Regions from separate parts of the Micromonospora sp. WMMA1976 genome, predicted to be linked through region 1. Evidence: riboswitches for the same ligand, from Rfam matches in the RefSeq annotation. Region 1 holds a riboswitch; each other region holds the start of a gene.
The links. A riboswitch is a leader RNA that binds a small molecule or an ion and turns the genes downstream of it on or off. The one in region 1 is predicted to bind cyclic di-AMP.
Positions count from the first base shown of each region.

Region 2: linked by a shared signal. The riboswitch ahead of O7546_RS01070 (hypothetical protein) and the one ahead of O7546_RS29320 (C40 family peptidase) in region 1 are both predicted to bind cyclic di-AMP.
Region 3: linked by a shared signal. The riboswitch ahead of O7546_RS08220 (C39 family peptidase) and the one ahead of O7546_RS29320 (C40 family peptidase) in region 1 are both predicted to bind cyclic di-AMP.

Region 1 covers NZ_CP114912.1:6,338,727-6,343,737, forward strand. Annotated here, with positions in the region: gene O7546_RS29315 (peptidoglycan recognition family protein) at 1-1,724, opposite strand, end outside; cyclic di-AMP (ydaO/yuaA leader) riboswitch at 1,963-2,097, shown strand; gene O7546_RS29320 (C40 family peptidase) at 2,111-3,145, shown strand; gene dcd (dCTP deaminase) at 3,195-3,773, opposite strand; gene O7546_RS29330 (pyridoxamine 5'-phosphate oxidase family protein) at 3,852-4,397, shown strand; gene O7546_RS29335 (zinc metalloprotease) at 4,468-5,011, opposite strand, start outside.
Region 2 covers NZ_CP114912.1:215,044-220,054, reverse strand. Annotated here, with positions in the region: gene O7546_RS01095 (hypothetical protein) at 1-315, opposite strand, end outside; gene O7546_RS01090 (heavy-metal-associated domain-containing protein) at 351-557, opposite strand; gene O7546_RS01085 (metal-sensitive transcriptional regulator) at 638-937, shown strand; gene O7546_RS01080 (SHOCT domain-containing protein) at 1,093-1,272, shown strand; gene O7546_RS01075 (YibE/F family protein) at 1,436-2,710, shown strand; cyclic di-AMP (ydaO/yuaA leader) riboswitch at 2,865-2,996, shown strand; gene O7546_RS01070 (hypothetical protein) at 3,000-4,028, shown strand; gene O7546_RS01065 (carbonic anhydrase) at 4,086-4,739, opposite strand; gene O7546_RS01060 (helix-turn-helix domain-containing protein) at 4,907-5,011, shown strand, end outside.
Region 3 covers NZ_CP114912.1:1,731,733-1,736,743, forward strand. Annotated here, with positions in the region: gene O7546_RS08205 (acyltransferase) at 1-263, shown strand, start outside; gene O7546_RS08210 (hypothetical protein) at 344-688, shown strand; gene O7546_RS08215 (hypothetical protein) at 821-1,585, shown strand; cyclic di-AMP (ydaO/yuaA leader) riboswitch at 1,894-2,036, shown strand; gene O7546_RS08220 (C39 family peptidase) at 2,242-3,075, shown strand; gene O7546_RS08225 (alpha/beta hydrolase) at 3,328-4,074, shown strand; gene O7546_RS08230 (CDP-glycerol glycerophosphotransferase family protein) at 4,112-5,011, opposite strand, start outside.

The DNA of each region.
Region 1 (5,011 bases):
CGCGGGGTCACCACGAAGCCGGTGGCCCACTTGGCGGTCGGCGCGGAGGCCGGGTTGAGGAACCACGCCTTCTGGCCGAGGTACCAGATCGCCGTCCAGTCACCCTGCCGGCCGGCGAGCGCGTACGTCTGACCGGCGGAGGCGCGGGCGCCGTGGTCGGAGATGTACATGGTGTCCGGCGTACCGTCCGGGCGCAGCCCGAGGTCGTTGACGAGCGGGGCGTCCGGGCTCGGCGCGGTCCGCAGGATCACTGCGGAGGAGCCGCGCGACGGGCACGGCTCGGCCGGCGGCCGGGGCGTCGGGACACCGGGCGGCTGCTGGTTGCAGCCGGTGAACGCCGGCCGGTTGGTGGCGAAGTCCGGGTCGATGGTGACCAGGCCGGTACGGGGCGTGCCGGTGCTGCGGAACGGCGCCTTCATCAGGTCGAAGTAGTGCGACCAGTCCCAGTACGGTCCCGGGTCCCAGTGCATGCCGCCCACGTTGGCGGCGGTGATGCCGGGCACGTTGTCGTGGCCGATGATGTGCTGCCGGTCCATCGGGATGCCGAGCTTGAGCGCCAGGTGCCGCACCAGCTTGGCGGAGGTGCGGTACATCGCCTCGGTGTACCAGGTGCCCTGACCGGCGAAGCCCTCGTGCTCCAGGCCGATGGACTTGGCGTTGACGTACCAGTTGCCGGCGTGCCAGCCCACGTCCTTGGTCTTGATGTGCTGGGCGATGTAGCCGTCCACCGAGCGCAGCGTGTAGTGCCAGCCCAGGTAGTCGGCCCGCTTCACCAGGTCGACGCTCGGGCCGAAGTAGCCCTCGGTGTCGTGGATGACGATGTACTCGATCTTCTGCTGCTTCGGCCGGTCGCCCAGGTCGTGGTTGCCGTAGTCGCCCGGGTCGTCGCTGAGCTGCTCGTACGGCGCGGGGATCCACTCGCAGGCCAGCCGTACCGGGCACTCCAGCCCGTCCGGCCGCTCGGCGTTGCGCAGGCCGAGGCGGGCCAGCCGGGAGCGGTCCGGCTGCGCGGCGGTGGCGGCGAGCGTGACCCGCTGGCCGTCGTCGGTGGTGCGGCTGGCGCCCTGGCCGAGCTGGTCGTAGACCTCGTCGGCGAAGGCCGCCGCGGCGTCCGAGGTGTCCGCGCCGGAGTACCGGGCCACCGCGCCGTACCAGGCCGCCGGGTCGGTGCCGGCGCCGACCGGCCCACCCAGAGCCTTCTGGTACGACGCCAGCAGCGCCGCGCCACCGCGGATGTTCGCGGCCGGGTCGGTGCGCAGCGTGCCCGCGTCGAGCCCGGTGAGCGCGGCGGCGGCGTCGAGCGTCTGGAGCGAGGCGGGCGGCAGCGGGGTCTCCCGCTCCGGCGCGGCGGCGGTGGCCGGGTCGAGCTTCAGCGGCCGGGAGTCGTCGCCGCGCGGGTCCTCGTCCTCGTCGACGTGGGCGCTGCCCGGCATGGCGAGGATGTGCGCGGCGTCGGTCAGGTGCATCGGGCCGTAGCCGCCGCTCGTGCTCGGCTGCCCGGGGTGGGTGTCCCAGCGGGACTCCAGATAGGAGACACCGAGCAGCACGTTCTGCGGCACGCCGTACTCGGCCGCCGCGGCGGCGTATTGTTGTTGCCTGTCGCTCGCGGGCGCGGACGTGTCCGGCGCGGCGGTCACCGGGCCGGTCGTCGCCAGCGCGGTGGCTGTCGCCACTGCGGCGGCGAGCAGTATCCGTCTGCCCGACGGCGGGGCGGAGAGGTGCATCGAACCTCCTGGACAGGGATGGGTGTCACTGCGTCTCCACCCTCACTCCGCACACCCGCGGGGGTCAATACCTTTCCAGCGAGTAATCAGCCTTGAAAGAAAATTTCACCTCCGCTCCGGGTGTGGCCCTTCATCGCGTACGGAGTGTCACGTCGCTGGAAGTTGCGGATCGATAACGGTGGTCCCTACTCTGGTGAATCGTCGGCCGCACGTCTCACCGTCCAACCCGGTCGGTGACGGTCCGACACCGCCGAGTCGCCTCCGGGCGAGCCGGGGAACCAGGTACCTGGGGTGAATCCGCAGCGATGCGGTAGGGCGGCTCCCTTCCCGCCCGAATCCGTCAGCTAACCCGGTAGGCGGTACGGAAGAAGGAGTACGGACGCCCGGTGGCACTCCATGCCCCGCGGCCGTCGTCGAACCGGTCCACCGACCGGTCCAGCGTCGCGCCGCGTTCCCGCTGGTCCCGCTTCACCACCGCCCTCGCCGCGCTGGTCGGCACCGCAGTCGTTCTGACCGGCGGCGCCACTGCGGCACACGCCGAACCCTCGGTCGCCGAGATTGAGGCCCAGATCGACCGCGACTGGAACAAGCTCGAACCGGTCATCGAACAGGTCAACGCCGTACGCGAGCAGCTCGCCGCGCGGCGCAAGCAGGCCGACGCGCTCGGCCGGCAGATCGCACCCCTCCAGGCCCGGGTGGACGCCGCGCTCGGTCAGGTCGGCGGACTCGCCGCCGACGCCTACAAGGGCGACAACCTCTCCACAGTGAACGCGCTGCTGGGCAGCCGCTCACCCGGTGACCTGGTCACCGGCCTGGAACTGCTGGACCGCTTCGCGCACCGCCAGCACGAGCAGGTGCGCTCCGTCGCCGCGCTGCGCGACGAACTGGCGGCGAAGAAGAAGCCGCTGGACGAGATGATCGCCGGGCTGGCCCGTACCGAGGCCCAGCTCGCGGCGAAGAAGAAGCAGATCGACGCCGAGATCGCCAAGCTGGAGAAGCTGCGGCTCAAGGTGTACGGCAAGGGCGGCGGCGGCCCGCTGCGCCCGGCGCCGTGCCCGGCCGGCTACCCCGGCGGCCCGGCCGGGGCGGCGGTCAAGTTCGCCTGCGCCCAGATCGGCAAGATCTATGTCTGGGGCGCGGCCGGGCCCGACCACTTCGACTGCTCGGGCCTCACCTTGGCGGCCTGGGCCAAGGGCGGGGTCTCGCTGCCGCACAACGCGCGCCAGCAGCACGGCGTGACGAAGCGGATCAGCCGCGCCGAGCTGCGCGCCGGTGACCTCGTCTTCTACTACAGCGACCTGCACCACGTGGCGATGTACGTGGGCGACGGCTGGGTGGTGCACGCCTCCCAGTCCGGCAAGCCCATCACCATGAAGCGGGTCGACGACGGCGACATCAACAGCTACGGCCGTCCCGGCTGAGGTCGTGGCCCGGGGCTCCGCCGGTGACGGCGGGGCCCCGGCCGTGCCGTCAGCGCGTCGGCCAGGTGCGCCAGCTCTGCCAGGACCGGCTCGGCGTCGGACCGCGCTGCCCCTGGTAACGCGAGCCGTAGACGGCCGAGCCGTACGGGTGCTCGGCCGGCGAGGAGAGCCGGAAGATGCAGAGCTGGCCGATCTTCATGCCCGGCCAGAGCGTGATCGGCAGGTTCGCCACGTTCGACAGCTCCAGCGTGACGTGACCGGAGAAGCCGGGGTCGATGAAACCGGCTGTCGAGTGGGTCAGCAGCCCCAGCCGCCCCAGGCTCGACTTGCCCTCCAGCCGGCCCGCGAGCTGGTCGCCCAGCGAGATCACCTCGAGCGTGGAGGCGAGCACGAACTCGCCCGGGTGCAGCACGAACGGCTGGCCCTCGGGCACCTCCACCATCGAGGTCAGGTCGTCCTGCTGGACCGACGGGTCGATGTGCGTGTAGAGGTGGTTGTTGAAGACCCGGAACAGCCGGTCCAGGCGTACGTCGATGCTCGACGGCTGCACCAGCGTGGGCTCGAAGGGCTCCAGCGCGAGCGTGCCGGCCTTGATCTCGGAGATCAGGTCGCGGTCGGAGAGCAGCATCGGAACACCATAGCGACCGGTACGGGTGACCTGCGTGTCGCACTACATCTTCGTACACGTGTTCGATAGAGTGTCCACATGGCTTCCTGGTCCGAATTCGCCGCCGACGAGCCCCGCCTCGCCGACGAGATCCGCCTCCTGATGCAGCAGTACGGGCCGGGCTTCGGCTACCTCGCCACGGTCCGCGCCGACGGTGGCCCCCGCGTCCACCCGGTCTCCCCGGTGATCACCGCCGACGGTCTCTGGTGTTTCGTCATCGACTCGCCGAAGCGGCGCGACCTCGAACGCGACGGCCGCTACGCGCTGCACTCGTTCCCGCCGGAGGAGAGCGACGACGAGGCGTACATCGCGGGGCGCGCGCGGCCGGTGACCGACCCGGCCACCGTGACGCGGCTGGCCCGGATCGCCCGCGCGTCGCCGCAGGGCGACTGGCGGCTGTTCGAGTTCACCGTCGAGGTGGCGATGCTGACCCGGCGCGACCCGGTGGCCCAGCCCGGCGCCGCCCCGCCGCAGGTGCGGGTCTGGCTCGACCCGCGCGGAGCCGAACCGGCCCGGCGGGAGCGGGTGGCCGCCGAGGGTCGGCGCGGGCGGCACGGCTTCGACACCCGCCGCCCGGCCGCCTGACCCCGACCCCGAAACGACCGGTGCCGGCCCCGTCCGAGGACAGGGCCGGCACCGGTACGTGGTACGACGGTCAGGCTGCGCGGTAGGCGTTCCACGCGGTGAGCATGCGGCTCGCCTGACCGGCGGTGAACTGGTACATGCAGGAGTCGTACGTGTAGTCCATGAAGTTGGTGATCGGGTCCTTGCCGGCGGTCGAGCAGGTGTCGCGGCCGGTCGGGCACTGGTACGCCGGGGACGCCTCGGCCGGGGTGTCGGAGACGCTGTCGCCCGAGCCGGAGCAGCCGCCCTGGAAGGTGTGGTAGAGGTTCAGCCAGTGGCCGACCTCGTGGGTGCCGGTGTCACCCTGGTTGTAGTTGGTCGCGGTGCCGCCGGGCAGCGACTCGTTGAGCACGACCACGCCGTCCATCTTGTCCAGCGTCCGCTTCGGGAACGTCGCCCAGCCCAGCAGGCTGTCGCTCAGCTCGCCGAGGTAGATGTTCAGCGTGTTCTTGCCGCCCTCACGCAGCGAGGTCTTCATCGAGCGCTCGGCGGAGGAGCCCTGCACGATCGGGTACCACGACGGGTTGGTCACCCGGTTGATCTTCGTGAGCTGGAACCCGAACGCGGTGGCGGCA
Region 2 (5,011 bases), 490 kb from region 1:
GTGGGCCACCTCGAAGCGGGTGACCGGCGTACCGTCCGGGCCGGTGATCCGGAAGGCGAACTGCCCGGCCGGGGCGTCGGCGGGCTGGAACGTGTAGCCACGCTCGGAGACGAGCAGCCCGCCGGGCAGGTGCGCGGAGGCGCCGCTCTCGTCACCGTGGCCGGTGTCGCCGGCCCCGTGTTCGCTGTCGGTGTCGTCGTGTCGGGTCTCGGCGGCCGGGGCGACGGGATCGGCCAGGTTGCCGATCCCGTACGCCGCGCCGAACACCGCCACGAGGCCGAGGGCGAAGCCGCTGAGCTTCGTCGCCGTGTTCATGGTGTCTCCTCGGTTTCTACGGGTCGTCGGACCCGTCACGCACCGACGAGGTCGTAGCCGGCCTCGTCGACCGCCGCGCGGACCGCGTCCACGTCCAGCGGGTTCTGACTGGTGACGGTGACCCGGCCGCCGGCCAGGTCGACCTGGACGTCGGTGACGCCCGGAAGTGCGCTCAGCTCGGTGCTCACCGAGTTGACGCAGTGCCCGCAGGTCATGCCGCTCACCTGGTAGGTGGTCTCCATCTCGCCCTCCGATCTGATACCCCCCAGGGGTACGTTCGGAACGTTAGCATACCCCCGAGGGGTACGCTATCCTCGGTTTCATGACCGCGCCGTCCAGCCCGACCCGGGGCTACACCGCCAGCAAGGACCAACTCCTCGCCCGGCTCCGCCGGATCGAGGGCCAGGTCCGTGGCATCGAGAAGATGGTCGAGGACGACCGTTACTGCATCGACGTGCTGACCCAGATCTCGGCCATCCAGGCGGCGCTGGACAAGGTCGGCCTGGGTCTACTCGACGGCCACGCCCGGCACTGCATGCACGAGGGCGCCGCCGAGGGCCGGGCCGACGAGATGGCGACCGAGATGATGGCCGCCGTCGGCCGCCTGATGAAGCGCGGCTGAGCGGGGACCTCCGACCCTCGGACCAGGGCACATCGACCCGTGCCGGCGCACCCGGGCGGACGTACCGTCGACGTGGCGGGCAGGCCGGCCCGGCGGACCCGCGGTGACGGACGGAGGGCGGCCCGATGATGTGGCAGAGCCCGATGATGGGCTGGATGTGGATCTGGTCCCTGCTGGTGCTCGCCGTGCTGGCGGGGCTCGTCTGGGCGGCCGTGCGGTGGACCGGCCCGCAGTACCTGGGCCCGACGACGGCGCGGCGCATCCTGGACGAGCGGTACGCCCGTGGCGAGATCGACGAGGACGAGTACCGGCGACGCCGGGCCGGCCTGGCCTGACCACGCGGGGCGAGCGTCAACGGCCACGGTGTGCGGGACCGGACGGCCGGGCTGCCTACCATGTGCGGGCGACGACCCGGACGTGGTCGACACGTCCGCCCCGGCCGGGTGACCAGACCGGTCCGGCGGACCAGGCGTCGCCGCGACCGTTGGGAGAGACCTCATGGGTGCCGACCACACCCGCCCCGCACCCGCCGCGCCGCCGGGCGTACGACGGCTGCTCGTCGCCGTGGTGGTGCCGCTGTTCGCGCTCACCGTGATCGCGGCGCTGGTGCTCTGGCCCCGGCAGGACCGGGAGCCGGTCGGCGGCGCGGACGTCCCCCGCTACCACGGCACGGTGACCCGGGTGGTCACCGAGCCCTGCCCGCCGACGCCGGAGGCCCCGGAGGGCGGCGGTGGCCCGTGCGGCACGGTGACGGTCACCGCCGAGCAGGGCCCGGACGCGGGCCGGCAGGTCGAGACGCCGATCCCGGCCGGGCCGGGCGCGCCCCGGGTCGCGGTCGGCGACGAGGTCGTCCTGGTCGAACTGACCGACCCGGCCGACCCGGCGGTGAAGTCCTACAACATCGCCGAGCACCAGCGCGGTACGCCGCTGATCTGGCTGATGGTGCTGTTCGCCGCCGCGATCGTGGCGTTCGGCCGGTGGCGCGGGCTCGCCGCGCTCGGCGGCCTGGTGGCCAGCTTCGCCATCCTGCTCGGCTTCGTGCTGCCTGGTATCGGCGCCGGCCAGCCGCCGCTGCTCGTCGCGATCGTCGGCGCCGCGTTGATCATGTTCGTGGTGCTCTACCTGACCCACGGGATCACCGCACAGACGTCCGTCGCGGTGCTCGGCACGCTCGGCAGCCTGGTGGTCACCGGCGTGCTCGGCCTGCTCGCCACGTCCGCCACCCACCTGACCGGCTTCGGCAGCGAGGACGCCACCACGCTGTCCATGTTCCAGGGCGGCGTGGACCTGCACGGACTGCTTCTGGCCGGCATCATCATCGGCTCGCTGGGCGTGCTGGACGACGTCACGGTCACCCAGGCGGCCACCGTCACCGAACTGGCGCACGCCAACCCCGGACTGTCCCGGCGGCAGCTCTACCGGGCCGCGACCCGGGTCGGCCGGGCCCACATCGCGTCCACCGTCAACACCATCGTGCTGGCGTACGCGGGCGCCTCACTGCCGCTGCTGCTCCTCCTGGTCGCCGACTCCCGCCCGGTGAGCGAGATCCTCACCAGTGAGTTCCTCGCCCAGGAGATCGTCCGCAGCGCGGTGGCGACGCTCGGCCTGATCGCCGCCGTACCGCTGACGACCGGACTGGCCGCGATCGTGACCACCGCCGGGCGGCGCTCGCCCGGCGCGGAGCCGGCGCCCGCCGCGCCCCGGCCGCCGGCCGGACGGGACGACGCACTGGAGGCGCTCGGCGGCGGGAAGAGTACGGAGGCCGCATGGTGACACTCCGCAGCGTGACCATCGAATTCAAACGCGACGCTGGTCACGGTGTGCCACGGCGAAATCTCGCTATTGGTCGGCTTCCGGACGTAGATCCTCACGAGTGCTGTCAGGTAACCTCGCTGCCGGTCACCGCCGAAGGCGCGCACCGGCGCCAGCGGTGCCGCCGCCCAATCGCCCACGGGCGAACCGGGGAACCAGGTACATGGGGTGAATCCGCGACAGCGGTAGGGGCCACTTCCGTCCCGAACCCGTCAGCTAACCCGGTCGGCGGCCGACGGAAGGGAACACTGTGACGGCACCCCTGCGCCGCTGGCTGACACCCGTGGTGGCCGTGCTGGCCTCGCTAGCAGTGCTGGCCGGCCCGAACCCGGCGACCGCGGCCCCCGCCGCGGCGGCCCCCGGCACCCCCTCGGGCCACGAGGAGGACGGCGATCCGCCACTCATCACCGAGGCGATCGACTCCGCCAACCGGAACTTCCTCCAGGCCAAGGCGAAGCTCGCCAAGTCCCAGGACCGCCAGCGGCGGCTGGCGGCCGAGGTGAAGACGGCACAGGCCGAACTCGACGCGCTCAGCCCGCAGGTCAACCAGCTCGCCGCCCAGTCCTACCGGACCGGCCGGATGGGTGCGATGGCGATGCTGCTGGAGAGCAACTCCCCCGACTCGTTCGTCCGCCGGGTCAACGCCCTGGACGAGCTGAACCTCCTCAACGCGCAGCGCCTGGCCGCCATCAACGCGGTCAAGACCCGCGCCGAGCAGGCCAAGATCGCGCTCGACGCCGAGGTGCGTGAGCAGGAGAAGCAGAAGAACGCGATGGAGCGCGAGAAGGTGCAGGCCGAGCGCGCACTGAAGCTCGTCGGCGGTCTCGGCTTCACCGGCGGCCTGGTCTCCGCCACCTCACCGGTCGCCAAGATCGCTCCCGGCCGCACTTCCGACGGCGGGTGGAAGGCCGAGTCGTGCAGCGAGGACGACCCGACCACCTCGGGCTGCGTCACGCCGCGCACGCTGCACGCGTACAAGGAGGTCCGGCGCGCCGGCTTCAAGCGCTTCGTGGGCTGCTACCGGCCCGGCGGGCCGTGGGAGCACCCCAAGGGCAAGGCGTGCGACTGGTCGCTCCAGAACAGCGGCTTCGCGCCCTGGCACAACAACGACACCCGCCGGTACGGCAACGAGGTGGCCGCGTTCCTCATCCGCAACGCCGACCGGCTGGGCATCTACTACGTCATCTGGAACCGGCAGATCTGGTTCCCGGCCACCGGCTGGAGTTCGTACAGCGGGCCGTCGAACCACACCGACCACGTCCACATGTCGCTGCTCTGATCCGGGCACCACGAAAAAGGGCCGCCCGAGGGCGGCCCTTTTTCTCGTCCGTACGGGTCAGCCCGCCAGCGCCGGGTCGGCGGGCGCGGCCGGGGCGGGCAGCGGGGCCGGGGACTGCGCCACGGTCCGCACCTCGCCACCGGCGAGCCGGTACGACATGCCCACCACCGTGCAGCGCCCGGCGGCCACCCGCTCGGCCAGCACGGCGGACCGGGCCAGCAGCGTCTCCACGGTCTGCGCGATGTGGACGTCGATGATGCCGTCGAGGTCCTCGACGCCCTGGCGGGCGGCTCGCAGCAGGCTCGGCGAGACCGCGTCCACCACCGCGCCCAGGTGACCGGCCGGGGCGGCGCCGGTCCGGACCCCCTCCCGGGCGGCCTGGACCGCGCCGCACGAGTCGTGCCCGAGCACCACCACGAGCGGCGTGCCCAGCACGGTGACGGCGTACTCGACGCTGCCGAGCACCTCCGGCCCGGCGGTGTGCCCGGCGGTACGCACCACGAAGAGGTCACCGAGACCGCGGTCGAAGATGATCTCGGCGGCGAGCCGCGAGTCGGAGCAGCCGACGATCACCGCGAACGGGTGCTGGCCGTCGGCCACCGCCGCCCGATGCCCGGCGTCCTGATTCGGATGCTGCGGGACGCCGGTGACGAACCGGTGATTACCGGCACGCAGCTCGGTCAGTGCCTGTTCCGGGGTGCTCGGCGTCATGTCCCTCACCTCGTCTACCTGGGGAACCACCAGGCCGAACGGCCTCGCGACCCACGGTCACACGCCCCTCGGGGTCCGTCAAGATTCGTGATACGCATTTCATACTTTCCCCGTCGCCGGACGCACCGGCACGCGCCGATTCGGCCGGTGGCGCGGGTGGCCATAGCATGACCATCATGGCGACCACACCAGTTGAGGACGGGAGCCGCCGTAACTGGACCTTCCTCACCAACCACGGCCATGTGCTGCTGGCGATCGCACGCAACCCCACC
Region 3 (5,011 bases), 2.0 Mb from region 1:
GCTGGCGCGGCCCGCTCGCGGTGCTGGGCTTCCTGGTGATCACGCTCGCGCTGGCCGCCGCGCTGCACCGCTGGGTGGAGACACCGATGATGCGCCTGCTCGGCCCGTCCCGCCGGGCCCGCGCGGCGTCGCCCGCACCGGCCGTGCCGGCTCCGCGCACGCCCGCCGAGGCCGCCACCGGGCCCGCCTCCGACGGGGGCGCGGCGTCCGTCACCGGTCCGGCCGAGGACATCGAGTACGCCGGGCGGCGTCGCCCGCACTGACACGCGCACACGTCGGCCGGTCGATCCGCGACACGCCGTACGGCGGTGCGTTCGTGGGGGTTCGGCGGTAATTTGTACCCGTGCTTCCGATCGCGCTCACCTGCCCCGTGTGGTGGGTGGCGCGCTGGACCGCCCGGATGCTCGCCAGTCTCGCCGTGGTCGTCGCCTGTTCGTTCGGCGCCGCCACGCTGCCGGCCGGTGTCGCCGCTGCCGCCCCGGCCCCGGCGGTCGCCGTCTCGGCGTACCCGGTCACGGGCACCTCGACCGCCGTGCGGCCGGAGGTCGACCGCGTGGCCGAGCGGCAGGCCCTCCCCGCCGGGGTGCCGGCGCCCGCGCCCCGGGCAGCCGCCCCGGCCGCACCGCAGCCGGTCCCGGCCGGACGGGCCGCCGCACCGGCCGGCCCGCGGGCCCCGCCCGCCCGCTGACCCGCTCACGGGCCGCGCCCGTCCTCCGCACCCACTCGCACGTCATCCCCGCACCCGCCCCGGCGGCCACCGGCCCGCCCCGGCGAGGTCGTGCGGGTCCTCCCGCCAGGTCCTTCCCGTGAGGTGCCGACCATGTCCCAGACCGCTCTGTACCACTTCCTCACCTCCGTGCCCGAGGCCGCCGCCATCTGGTCCTTCCTGCTGCTGCTCGCCCTCGGCCTGCTCGCCGCGCTCGTCGCCCGGCCCGAACGCGACCCCGCGCCGGAGGCCGCCCCCGAACCGGCCGACGCCGACGCCGCCCGCCGTGACGACCTGGTCCGGTACGCCGAGGAGGTGGCGGTGGCCGCCGCCGGAGCCGCCCAGACGGCCCGTCGCCGCCGGGAGCGGTGGCTGGCCGCGCAGGACGAGGCGGACCGGGCCTGGACCGCGTACGACGAGGCGGACGCCGCCGCCCGCCGCCTCGCCGGTGCCGCCGCGCTGCCCGCCCCGCGCACGCCGCGCACCCCGGCCGAGTACGCGGCCCGGGAGCGCTGGCTGCACCACGCCGCCATGACGGCGCACTGGCGGGGCGACCTGACCGCCCGTCAGCTCGCCGACGTGCTGGCCCGCCGCAACGGATGGGATCCCCGCCGGCACCCGGCCGAGCAGGAGATCCTGCTGGCCCGCACCGTCCGGGACGGGCGCCGGGCCGGATGGGAGAGCGCCGCCGCGCGGGAGCGGACGGCCTGGCGGGACGCGGAACTGGCCGCCGAGGCCGCCCGGACGCTCGCCGCCGAGGCGTACGCGGCCACCGCCGCGCTGCGGCCCGCCCCGGCGTACCGGAGCGCGACGGCGAGCGCCGTGCCGGTGGCCGCGACGGTCCGCAACGCCCGCTGGCGCCCGGCCCGGGTCGGCTGAGACGACCGTCTCGACCGAATCGTTACCCGGAATATGGTGAGCCCGGTCACCCGGGCCGCCGAAACGGGCGCCGGGCGCAGAACGGGTCATCGAGTCCCGCGATTGCCGGTCGGGTGCTCGCCGTCTGTCCGCTTTCCGCCGCCGGGCGCCGTCGAAACTGCTTGTCCCATTGAGCGAAGTCAGTAACCGGGTGTTCCGAAATCCGTTACCGCGGATCACGTTTACGCAGGTGGGAGCGCTTGGCATGGGACATACCCACCGGTAGTGTCGGCGCGTCCGATGCGGTAATCGATCGCCGACGGCGACGCCGCACCGACCCGCCTAATCGTGTTCCACGAACCGGGGACCCATGAGCACCATCGGGGTGAATCCGCGGGCCCACGGCCCGCGGTAGGGCGTACTTCCCGCCCGAATCCGTCAGCTAACCCGGTCGGCGGCCACGGAAGGAGCAACCCCTCTTGCCCACCCCTCGATCGTCCCCCCGCCTCCACGGCGAAGCGGTGCCCGCGCGCGCCTGACGCGCGACCGGCAACCGCCCCCTGGGCGCCCGGCATCACGGGCGTTCCCGATCCCCCGGCCATCCGGCCCCGCCAGCACGTGTGAGTTCCTCCGCGTGCCGGGCCGGCGTGCGCCGCTCACGCCCCGTGGAGGATTTCGTGAAGCACCACCTGAAGCGTCAGCTGCGACGGATCGTCACCGAACGCCCGTACCAGATCATCGCCGGATCGGCCGCCGCGCTCGTGCTGGCCGCCGGTGCCGGAACCGTCGCCACCGCCGGTGACGACGCCCCGGTCCAGGAGAACACCGCCGCGGTCGCCGACCTCGGCTCCGCCCGTCTCGGCGAGCAGCCCGCCAGCCGCGGCGAGGCCCGCATCGCCGTACCGCCCAGCGCCTCCGCCGCGCCCAGCGCGTCGCCGAGCGCCTCCCCGTCCGCGAAGGCCACGGCGGACCCGGACACCACGCCCAAGGCCAAGCCGAAGCCGCCGTCGAGCAAGTCGCTCGACTACGACTACCAGGCGCAGATCAACTACTTCTACTGCGGCCCGGCCGCCGTGCGCAACGCGCTCAGCGCCGCCGGCATCGAGCGCAGCCAGGACGCGCTCGCCGGTCCTCTCGGCACCACCGAGATGGGCACCAACTCCGCCGAGGACACCACCCGGGTGCTCAACCAGCAGGTCAAGGGCAACCCGTACCGGACCCGCATGATTCCCGGCTCGGCCACCCCGGCCCAGATGGACCGCCTCCAGGCCGACGTGGTCGAGGCGATCAGCAACGGCCGCGGGGTCGTCGCGAACGTCGCCGGTACGGCCACCGACACCAACGGCGGCTGGCACTCGTTCCCGGGCGGCCACTACGTCGCCGTGGTCGGCTACAAGGACGACGGCCGGACCGTGCGGATCGCCGACTCGGCCGACCCGTCGCTGCCGTCGTACTGGGTCACCACGATCGACCTGGCGCACTGGATCGCCAGCCGCGGCTACTCCGCCTGACCGTCCCGCACACCCGAAGGCCGGCACCCCACCCGGGGCGCCGGCCTTCCTCGTCCCGCCCCCGCCCTCACGCCGTCTTGGCGCGCCGATCTTGGACTTGTGGCACCCAGTATGCCCGGCTCGCCCGCTATGGAAGGTGCCACAACTCCAAGATCGAGGGTGAGGGCGGCGTGTGGGCGGCCGGAGCCGCAGCGAGGGGGTCGGCGGGGTTCGGTCTCGCGTGTCCGGGGCGGGCGGTGGCAGACTGCGCCAATGGGCGATGCGACGGGGAAGCGGCACCTGATTCTCCTGCACGGCATGGGTGCCACCGGCGAGGTGTGGCTGCCCTGGGCGCCGCTGCTGGAACGCCGCTGGCCCGGCCGCTGGCTCGCCCCCGACCTGGCCGGTCACGGCTGGTCACCGCCGCTGCCCGGCTACTCGTTCGAGGCGCTGGCCCAGCGCGTGGTGGACGGGCTCGGGCCGGTGCGGCTCGGCCCCGACGACCGGCTGGTGCTGCTCGGGCACTCGCTCGGCGGGGTGGTGGCGCTGGCGCTCGCGGCCCGGCAGCGCGGGCTCCCGGTCGACGCGGTGGTCGGGCTCGGCATCAAGGCGGTCTGGTCGCCGGCCGAGCTGGCGAAGTCGGCGGAACTGGCCGCCCGGCCGGTCACCTGGTTCGCCACCCGGGACGAGGCGGCCCGGCGCTACCTGCGGGTATCAGGGCTCGCCGGGCTGTTCGCCCCGGACCACCCGGTGGTGGACGCGGGATTGCGGCGGGAGGACGGCCGCTGGCGGCTCGCGATGGACCCGGCCGCGTTCGCGGTCGGGGAGCCCCGGCTGCCGGTGCTGCTGGCGGCCACCGGTGTACCGGTGCTGCTGGCCCGCGGCGAGGCGGATCCGATGGTGACCGACGCGCAGCTCAAGGAGCTGGGCGTGCCGGTGGCGACGCTGCCGGGACTGGGCCACAACGCGCACGTCGAGGACCCGGAGGCGGTGCTCGCCCTGCTCGACCCGTACCTCTGAACGGGCGAGCCGGCCCGCGACGGGCCGGCTCGCGCTTCTAGCGGGCCGCGCGCGGCCCCGGGACCGCCCAGTCGGGTTCCAGTTGCCGGCGGGCGGCGGAGAGGAACGCCTCGGCGTAGGCGTCGGCGGGGAAGTCGCCCAGGTAGCGGGTACGCGCCGCCCAGCGCTGTGCCGCCTTCGGGTCGGCGTCCAGCAGGTCGGTGAGCACCTCGTCCACGTTTGACATGTCGCGCCGCAGCACGTAGCCGGACGCCGCGAGCGGGAACCGCTCGACGAAGTGCTCGCCGTCGGCGCCGGTGTCGGTGACCGCGTACGGCTTGCCGGAGTAGAGCCAGTCGGAGATGACCCCGGAGACGTCGGAGACCAGCGCGTCGGCGCGGTTGACGCACTCGGTGAGCGTCAGCTCGCGGCTCGCGGCGGCGCCGAACAGGTGCGGCCGGCCGGTCTTCGCACGGTCGGCGGCGAGCAGTTCGGTGAGCCGGGCGAGCTGGCGGGCCGAGGCCGGGTTCTTGCCGGTGTACGGGTGGGCGCGCAGGATCACCACGGCACCCCTGTCGATCAGCCGGCGGATCAGCGTCTCGGCCACCGGCAGCGAGCAGTAGTTGGCGTCGGCGTGGTGCCCGGTCCAGGTGGGCGTGTAGAGGAGCGTCGGGTGCGTCGGCGGGGTGACCGGCTCGCGGCGTACCTCGATGGCCTCGACCTGGGGACGGCCGACTACGACGAACTTGTCGGCGGGGATCTCCACGCCGGCGCGGGCGTACCTGTCGATCGCGGCCTGACCGGCCACGAAGATCTTGTCGAAGATGGCCGAGACCGGGTTGGCGCTGGGGGCCTTGTCGCTGTCGCCGTGGTGCAGCTGCACGTGGGTGAGCCGGCTGAACCGGATCAGGTGGGCGTTCTTCGCGCCGTGGTTGACGTAGAAGGCGACCCGCAGGCT